2 regions of the Aeribacillus sp. FSL W8-0870 genome follow, and region 2 is predicted to be linked to the other one. Evidence: a T-box and tRNA genes for the amino acid it is inferred to sense, from the RefSeq annotation. Region 2 holds a T-box; the other holds one or more tRNA genes.
What was found. A T-box is a leader RNA that pairs with one kind of tRNA and senses whether it is charged. The one in region 2 lies ahead of glyQ (glycine--tRNA ligase subunit alpha), so its partner is inferred to be a tRNA-Gly.
Positions count from the first base shown of each region.

Region 1: it encodes a tRNA-Gly, which carries the amino acid that the T-box ahead of glyQ (glycine--tRNA ligase subunit alpha) is inferred to sense. The anticodon was not compared.

Region 1 is NZ_CP150165.1:3,220,260-3,224,689, forward strand. It holds gene queG (tRNA epoxyqueuosine(34) reductase QueG) at 1-450, opposite strand, end outside; gene NSU02_RS15625 (IS982 family transposase) at 596-1,474, shown strand; gene NSU02_RS15630 (phenylalanine--tRNA ligase beta subunit-related protein) at 1,541-2,206, shown strand; tRNA gene NSU02_RS15635 (tRNA-Gly) at 2,320-2,393, opposite strand; gene trpB (tryptophan synthase subunit beta) at 4,289-4,430, opposite strand, start outside.
Region 2 is NZ_CP150165.1:2,825,515-2,829,944, forward strand. It holds gene glyS (glycine--tRNA ligase subunit beta) at 1-1,466, opposite strand, end outside; gene glyQ (glycine--tRNA ligase subunit alpha) at 1,459-2,349, opposite strand; T-box leader at 2,419-2,592, opposite strand; gene recO (DNA repair protein RecO) at 2,708-3,460, opposite strand; gene NSU02_RS13765 (YqzL family protein) at 3,491-3,631, opposite strand; gene era (GTPase Era) at 3,744-4,430, opposite strand, start outside.

The DNA of each region.
Region 1 (4,430 bases), 390 kb from region 2:
TCCGATACCGGCTCGCTCTGCTACGGCCCGATCCGACAGCTCCCCCGTATCGACCATCGATTTAACCTGTGCTCCGTCCACTTTTTCTAAAATAAAGCTTTCCAGCTTTTTTAACCGATCTTTTAGAATCACGTGATAGTCTGTCCCCCATGAAGCCCTGCAAAATAAACCGCGCCGCTCTTTTTTTGTACTTCTGGGAGCATTTTTCATTTTTGAAGGATATGCCAACGCTATAGAGATAATCGATTTTGCTTTTGGAAGGAGCAGCTCAGGATTTGTCCGCTTTTCGATATCAGGCTCCTCGAATCCTGACTGATATCCTAACTGCTGCTGTACAATTAGCCGCTCCTTCAATGTTTCAAAAACATCAGCACTCGCAAAACCGATTTTATCGATTCCAATTTGCTTGCTGTATTCAATAATTTCTTGTTTGAGAACTGTGAAATCCACACCGCTCCACCCCCTTTGTTTTTATTTCAAAAAATATATAAACTACCCGTGGTGCTAGATAAAATCTCGAGACATAAAAACAGCCCTTGCATGAGGATCTCCTTTAAAATGAAAGTGCGAACAAACATTCAAAAGGAGAAGTTCCATGCAAGAGCACTTTCATTTTACAATAAACCAAGCAAAAATTCAAAAGCAATATACCGCGATCTTATTCGTTGTATCAGCACAACTGTCTTGTATTCAGATGTATTTGCAACGTCGAAATCGTCATTTGTTGAAGCAAGAGGATGAGGTTATCATCGCCATTCACGTTCTTGGAAAATTGCTGGGTTTTACTTCGGAACGGGCTTGGCATCGATTTGTCATTGGAAACCTGTTCACCAAGGAAAAGTTCCTAGAGCGCTCTCGATACAACCGTCGATGCCGTTCTTTGCGTTGGGCGATCAAATGGATTCGTCACCAACTCGCCAAACGTGGACAACATCACGCTTATGCGGTAGTGGACAGCTTACCCATTGAACTCTGCCACCACGCACGAATGTATCGCGTCAAACGATTTCAAGGAATCGCAGATATTGGGTATTGTGCATCCAAAAAGATGGTTTACTATGGGTTTAAGCTTCATCTTCAGATTACCGACCAAGCGCTTCCGATGGGATATGTCCTGACCGAGGCATCCTGCCACGATCGGACAGCTGCGGAAACAGTGATGACTCAACTTCCTCATCCGTATACACTTGGCGACAAAGGATATGTGAGCCAAGCCCTGCAAAAGAAGCTGTACGATGAATACAAGATCGCTTTTTGGACGCCTGCCCGAAAAAATCAACGTGTGGTGCAATCAAAAGAATGGAAACAATGGATGAAACGAAAACGCAAAATCGTCGAAACCGCGTTCTCGGTTTTAGTGGATTCATTTCGGATCACGAAAATTCGCGCCAATTCGATCTCTGGATTTGAAACGGCGCTTGATGCCATTTTATTGGCCTATTCGCTCGTTGTTCTTGGGCTAGTTGAGCGTTGACGCTCAACTAGCACCATGGGTATAAACTATGTTAAGATAAAATGGCTGAAAATAGGAGGGAAATCAATGGAATTTTTTATTGCTGAAGAGGTCAAACAACGAATTCCTCACTTTAAAATAGGCTTAATTGAGTATGATCATATTCAAGTATCCGAATCCCCCCAAATGTTAAAAGGGAGACTTCGTTTCTTTCAAGAATCTATTTTTTTCGATCTAGAAAATAAAAATGCAGTTGAATTAGACGGCATTCGAGAATGGCGGGAAGTCTTTAAGCGTGTTGGCACTGATCCTAATCGATACCGCCCATCCAATGAGGCTCTTTTTCGCCGCGTTCAAAAACAGCAATACTTACAGTCTATCCATTCAGCAGTTGACTTAAATAATTTTTTCTCTTTGAAATATGAAATTCCGTTAGGCATCTACGACCGAAACAAAATAAAAGGACCTATTACGTTAAAAATCGGTAAAAATGGCGATTCATATGATGCCATCAACGGCCGCCAAGTGAATTTGGAAAATAAACTAGTAACCTGTGATGCAAACGGACCTTTCGGAAGCCCCTATGTTGATTCTAAGCGAACAGCAGTACAGCTTTCGACAACAAGCGCTTTACATATCGTTTATTTAAAGCCATCGATGCGGACAGAAGAAGCAAAAAAATTACTTGGAGCGATGGCAAACATGTTTGTTCAAATTCACGGTGGAGATGCTCGCCAACAAATTTTCGCTTAAGCCTCTCCCTTTTCTTTCTTTTAATGGCATAGCATACAAAATTTCTATAATGAAAAAACGCAATGCTTCGTTTGCTTATAAAAACGAAACACTGCGTTGATGAATGATATGTATGGAGCGGGTGATGGGAATCGAACCCACGACATCAGCTTGGAAGGCTGAGGTTTTACCACTAAACTACACCCGCATATATTATTCGATTTTCTATTAAAACGAAAAACACGCATTTGCCATGCCTCTTCCTCTTCCAGCTTATTCGAAGAAGTAAATGCGTCGAGGCAACTCGATGCTTATTCATCGAGGCATCGCTCGTGGCTGAGGTTTTACCACTAAACTACACCCGCATATATTATTCGATTTTCTTTTAAAACGAAAAACACGCATTTGCCATGCCTCTTCCTCTTCCAGCTTATTCGAAGAAGTAAATGCGTCGAGGCAACTCGATGCTTATTCATTGAAGCATCGCTCGTGGCTGAGGTTTTACCACTAAACTACACCCGCATACATTATTTCTTTTCTATCAAGACGAAAAACACGCATTTGCCATGCCTCTTCCTCTTCCAGCTTATTCGAAGAAGTAAATGCGTCGAGGCAACTCGATGCTTATTCATTGAAGCATCGCTCGTGGCTGAGGTTTTACCACTAAACTACACCCGCATACATTATTTCTTTTCTATCAAGACGAAAAACACGCACTTGCCATGCCTCTTCCTCTTCCAGCTTATTCGAAGAAGGAGATGCGTCGAGGCAACTCGATGCTTATTCATCGAAGCATCGCTCGTGGTAGCCGTAATGCAATGACGGGTTTTATTATAGCAAAGCGAAAATGACGGTGCAACGGAAAAATGTAAAAAAAACGACATTTTTTTATGTTTTTGTCGAAATTGTGAACAAAATAGATACCAAGCTGTCCATTTAACACCCTATACCACTGAAAAAAGCATTAAATCAACAAGTTTTTCTTATTTCGTTCATATATTTACAAAGCTGGTGGTAAATGTCCGGCGTTTAAATGTAAACTCCGAAAACATGGCAAGCTTAGATAACAGTTAGATTGACCCCCTCAGTCATTCCTTCGCAAACTAAATTTATCAACCAACATAAAATACTAAGAGCTGAGAAGATTCCTATAAAATCAGAGTAAAGTTAAGACCAAATGATAACTATACCTCAAAAGCTACACCATTTTGATTCATTGAAAAAATGTGATGAACGCACTTATCCCATATCTTTTAACTTTCTATAGCACTTTCGTGACTACAGCTCCCATACCTTGCCCATTTCAGAGCTGTCAAGAATTTTTTCAAAGATAAATATACACTTATCCGGTGGATCAAAAATCTGCCTTTTTTATATTACTATAAACAACTTGCTCTTCTAAAAATTCAGCTGATGAATCGTTAAATCGAGTAGGAGGGAGCGATTAACTCCCGTCCTCTCACACCACCGTACGTACGGTTCCGTATACGGCGGTTCAATTAAGATAATTGACGCAAGTCTTTATAACTTCCGTGAATAGCTGTTCTCTTTATGCCAGTGGTCACTCCACCCTCCAAGAGATCTCCCACGGGATTCACCGCTTCCTCCCTCAAGTGAGGTACTACGTTTTCTGTGTTCATCATGACTCACTGAATGCCAAGGGCTATTCTCTCTTAATTGTTCGGTCCTTCTTAGTTGTTCTAGACCAACTAATACTATGACCTCTGCTGACTTCTGACTGTTCAGCTATCTATCACTAGATAGGTTACCAAGGTTACTTGGCGTGCCAGCCAGACCTCCCCGGGTAAGAGTGTAATCTTTCCTTCCATCCATCTGCTTCATTTACTCTGTATCACCTTCGGCAGAAAGGGCTTTGTTTTGTCTTGCAAACTCACCCAGTGATACCTAGCCTCATATGAAGTTCGTGTTCCTCAGACCGGAAGTTTGCCGCTCGCTTCCTTCAGATTCCGCGTCACCACGGACACCCTTGCGTTAAGCTAACTGCTACTTCTGCCTTCGCAGCTCGGGACTTTCACCCTATAGATTACACCCATGCCGGGCGCACAAGTAAAAAATCGACGTTCAAAAACGCCGATTTTTACCTTATTTTTTCAACATTTCAAACACTTGCTCGACATCCTTATCCCCCCTGCCGGAGAGATTAACGATCACAATATCCTCCTTGCTTAGTTGCGGGGCAAGTTTCATCGCATATGCTACAGCATGTGAACTTTCAAGAGCAGGG
Region 2 (4,430 bases):
TGAACAATGCCGCTTGCTTGTCTTCTTAATGCATACGGATCTTGTGAGCCAGTTGGAATCAAACCGATCGAAAAAAATCCTGCAATTGTATCCAGCTTGTCCGCAAGCCCTACAATGGCTCCGCTCAACGTTTCAGGCGTCTTGTCGGAAGCATGCCGCGGCATATAATGCTCATTTATTCCTTTTGCAACCTCTTCCTGTTCACCCTTTAAAAGAGCGTATTTTTCTCCCATAATTCCTTGAAGCTCAGGAAATTCATAAACCATTTGCGTAACAATGTCAAATTTGCAAATGGAAGCAGTCCGTTTAATATAAGCTTTCTCCTCATTGGAGCATTCAAGCTTTTCGCTAAGCTTTTCTGATAATTTTACAATTCGGCGAACCTTGTCACCGATGGAGCCCAGTTCTTCATGAAAAACAATTTTTTCAAGCTTCTCCAGTGCGGTATCGATGGCAAGCTTTTTGTCTTCTTCGTAAAAGAAATTTGCATCGGAAAGTCTTGCCCGAAGGACCTTTTCATTCCCCTTGGCAATCGTTTCAATGTTTTGATCATTCCCGTTTTTTACGGTAACAAAAAACGGAAGCAGCTTTCCATCTTTATTTTTGACAGGAAAATATCGCTGATGCTCCTTCATCGTCGTCACTAACACTTCTTCAGGTAATGTTAAAAACTGGTCTTCGAATGAACCGTACAGGGCGGTCGGATATTCCACCAAGTTTGTAACTTCCTCGAGCAAATCTTCATCAACAGGGATGATCCAGTTTTCCTTTCTTTCCAGTTCCTCCAGCTGTTGAATGATCATTTGTTTTCGTTTTTCATAATCGGCGACAACAAACTGGTTCAACAAAGTATTTTCATAATCGCGTGGAGTGGAAATTTCCGCTTTCGTTCCTAAAAAGCGATGGCCATACGTAACATTTCCTGTCGGAACATCGGTAATGGAAAACGGAATGATGTCTTGTCCAAATAAGACAACTAACCATTGGATCGGACGGATATAGCGAAGATTCCAATTTCCCCAACGCATATTTTTCGGAAAATGGATGGTTTGAATAATCTCTTCTAACCCTGGGAGCAGTTCTTTCGTTTCTTTCCCTTTTTGAAATGTTTGAACAAAAGCGTACTCAACACCGTTTACTTCTTTAAAGGATATGTCGTTTGTGGAAGCTCCTTGGCTCCGTGCAAAGCCTAACGCTGCTTTTGTCCAATTTCCATTCTCATCAACCGCAATCTTTTTTGCCGGTCCTTTTGCTTCGCCAAGCAAATCTTCCTGTTTTTCATTTACATCCTCTACAAGGACGGCAAGACGTCTAGGAGTTGAATATTTTTTTATTTTGGCGTAAGAAATGCGATGTTCATCCAGCCAAGCTCCTACTTTGTCAGCCAGCTGATCAATCGAAGACAGGATGACGCCGGCAGGCATTTCTTCAAGCCCGATTTCGATAAGTAAATCCCGTTTATTCATGATTTTCGGCCCCCTTGTTTTTCAGCATTGGAAAACCGAGTTTTTCCCGTTCTTCATAAAACGTTTTGGCAACTTTTCTTGCCAGCTTTCTCACTCTGCCAATATATCCGGTTCGTTCTGTAACAGAAATAGCTCCTTTTGCGTCAAGCAAATTAAATGTGTGCGAGCATTTTAAAACGTAGTCGTACGCTGGATGAACGAGACCTAATTCCATCTGTCTGTGCGCTTCTTTTTCATACGTATTAAACAGTTCAAATAGCATGTTTGTATCGGATGTTTCGAACGTATACTTGGAATGCTCATATTCAGGCTGATAAAAAATGTCCCGGTATGTAAATCCGTTTGTCCATTCAAGGTCAAATACATTTTCTTTTTCTTGAATATAAGACGCCAAACGCTCTATTCCATAAGTAATTTCAACAGAAATCGGTTTGCATTCCAGTCCTCCGACCTGCTGAAAATACGTGAATTGAGTAATTTCCATTCCGTCAAGCCAAACTTCCCAGCCAAGCCCTGCGCAGCCGAGAGAAGGATTTTCCCAGTTATCTTCCACAAAGCGGATGTCATGTTCAAGCGGATCAATTCCAAGAGCCTTTAATGAATCTAAATAAATTTCTTGTATGTTTTTCGGAGACGGCTTCATAATGACTTGGAATTGATGGTGTTGATAAAGGCGGTTCGGATTTTCCCCATACCTTCCGTCAGCAGGTCTTCTTGACGGCTCCACGTAAGCAACATTCCACGGTTCTGGCCCGATGGAGCGAAGAAATGTGTATGGGCTCATGGTTCCGGCACCTTTTTCTACATCATATGCCTGCATCAAAATACATCCATGATCGGCCCAATGCTTTTGCAGCGTCAAAATCATTTCTTGAATGTTCATTCATCATGCACCTCCACAATTAAGTTATGTTCGAACAAAATAAAAACCGTCCCTAATGCAACAAAGTTGCATAGGGACGGGATGACCCGTGGTTCCACCCTATTTGCTGAAAAATGTTTCAGCCTCTCGTAAACCGTTATTGCTCTGGAACGCCGTTCCCTGCATCCTCATACCTTAGCTCGCACCATCCTAAGGTCGCTTTCTATGAAGATTGCAGGTACTCTTTTCCTTCATCGCATTTTATTATTCAATTTGACACGTACATTTCCGCTCATTACATGACATTAAATCGCTTTTTCTAACAGCATGAGGGGGGATAAATCCTTCATTTGAAAGGTTTCACATCCATGTATATGGTTTACAACATTTCTTTTAAACTGTCAAGCTGATTTAAAAATTTTTTCGATTTCAGCGATAAACCTGCATATTCCTGATAATATTGATCAAGAACAAATCTCAGTTCTTTTTTTGTCTCAGCGGAGACGGATATTTGACCAATGCGGTTTAAGTCAATAGAATAAAACAGCCGCAACAGCTTCACTGTCTTCTGAGAAATATTGAGCCTGTAAGGATCTTTTTCAAAACAGCGGCTGCAAATCAATCCGTTTTCTTTTAATGAAAAATGAAACGGTCCGTTTGTTTCGCCGCTTACTGCACATTTGTTTAATTCGGGATATAAACCGAGAACGTTGAGCATCTTTATTTCAAATATATTGGTCAAAATTTCCGCATCCTTTTCTTCATTCAGCAGATGAAGTGTTTGAAATAAGAGCTCAAACAAAAAAGGGTTTCTGTCTTTTTCATCTGTTCCTTTATCAAGGAGCTCTACAATATATGAAGCATATGCAGTCAAAAAAATATTTTCCTTAATCTCTCTAAAAGCGGAAATGATTTCTCCTTGGCTTAAATTACCCAATCCAGAAGATTGATGATACAAAAAATTTCCATACGTAAAAAGTTGGGTAACAGCTGCGAGGCGGCTGTTCGGTTTATTTGCGCCCCGTGCCATTACACCAACTTTCCCCAACTCCCTTGTATATATTGTAACAACTTTATTGGTCTCACCATATTCCGTTGTACGAATGACAATTCCTTCCGTCTTTACAAGCATTTCTCCACCATCCTATTGGATACAGCACTACTAAACAGGGAGATCAACCTCAGTCCGCTCTTCTTCCTTCATTTGACAATCTTTCGTCCGCTCCTTTTCAAGCTCTTTAAAAAGGAGATATGTGTCAATATTACCTGTAAACGTGAATACTTTCCAGGTAAAATCTAACATATTGTCCCCACCTTTCTGTCGTTGTTCCTAAGCTATATCCAATTCATTGTTATCATAGCCTTTTTGAATCATTTTCATGTTTTGAAAATATTTCTAACTTCCTTTAAGTCAATTAATATTCGTCTTCCCTAAATCCAAAATCTCGCAATTGCGACAGGCGATTTCTCCAATCTTTTTGCACTTTGACCCACAGCTCTAAAAAGACTTTTGACCCGAGCAAGTTTTCAATGTCAACCCTTGCCCTTTTCCCAATTTCTTTCAACATTCTTCCTTGCTTCCCAATGATAATACCTTTTTGAGAGTTGCGTTCCACAACAATTGTTGCAGCTATATATACTGCATGGTTTTCTCTTTTTTCAATTGAATCAACAACAACTGCAACAGAATGTGGGATCTCTTCTCTTGTCAAATGCAATACTTTTTCGCGAACTAGTTCAGAAATGATAAAACGTTCCGGGTGATCTGTCACCTGATCACTAGGATAATATTGCGGACCTTCCGGCAAATACGCTTCAATTTGCCCTAGCAACGTTTCAATGTTGTTTCCTTGCAGAGCAGAAATTGGAACAATTTCCTGAAACTCGAACTTTTCCCTGTATTGGTCAATAAGCGGCAATAAATCATCAGGATGAACCCGATCGATTTTATTGACAACTAAAAATACAGGAGTATCGGTTTCCTTCAATCGTTCCATGATATATTCATCACCGCGGCCTAATCCTTCTTCAGCATTAATCATAAACAGAATTAGATCCACTTCTTTGAGCGTATTTTGAGCGACTTTCATCATAAAATCGCC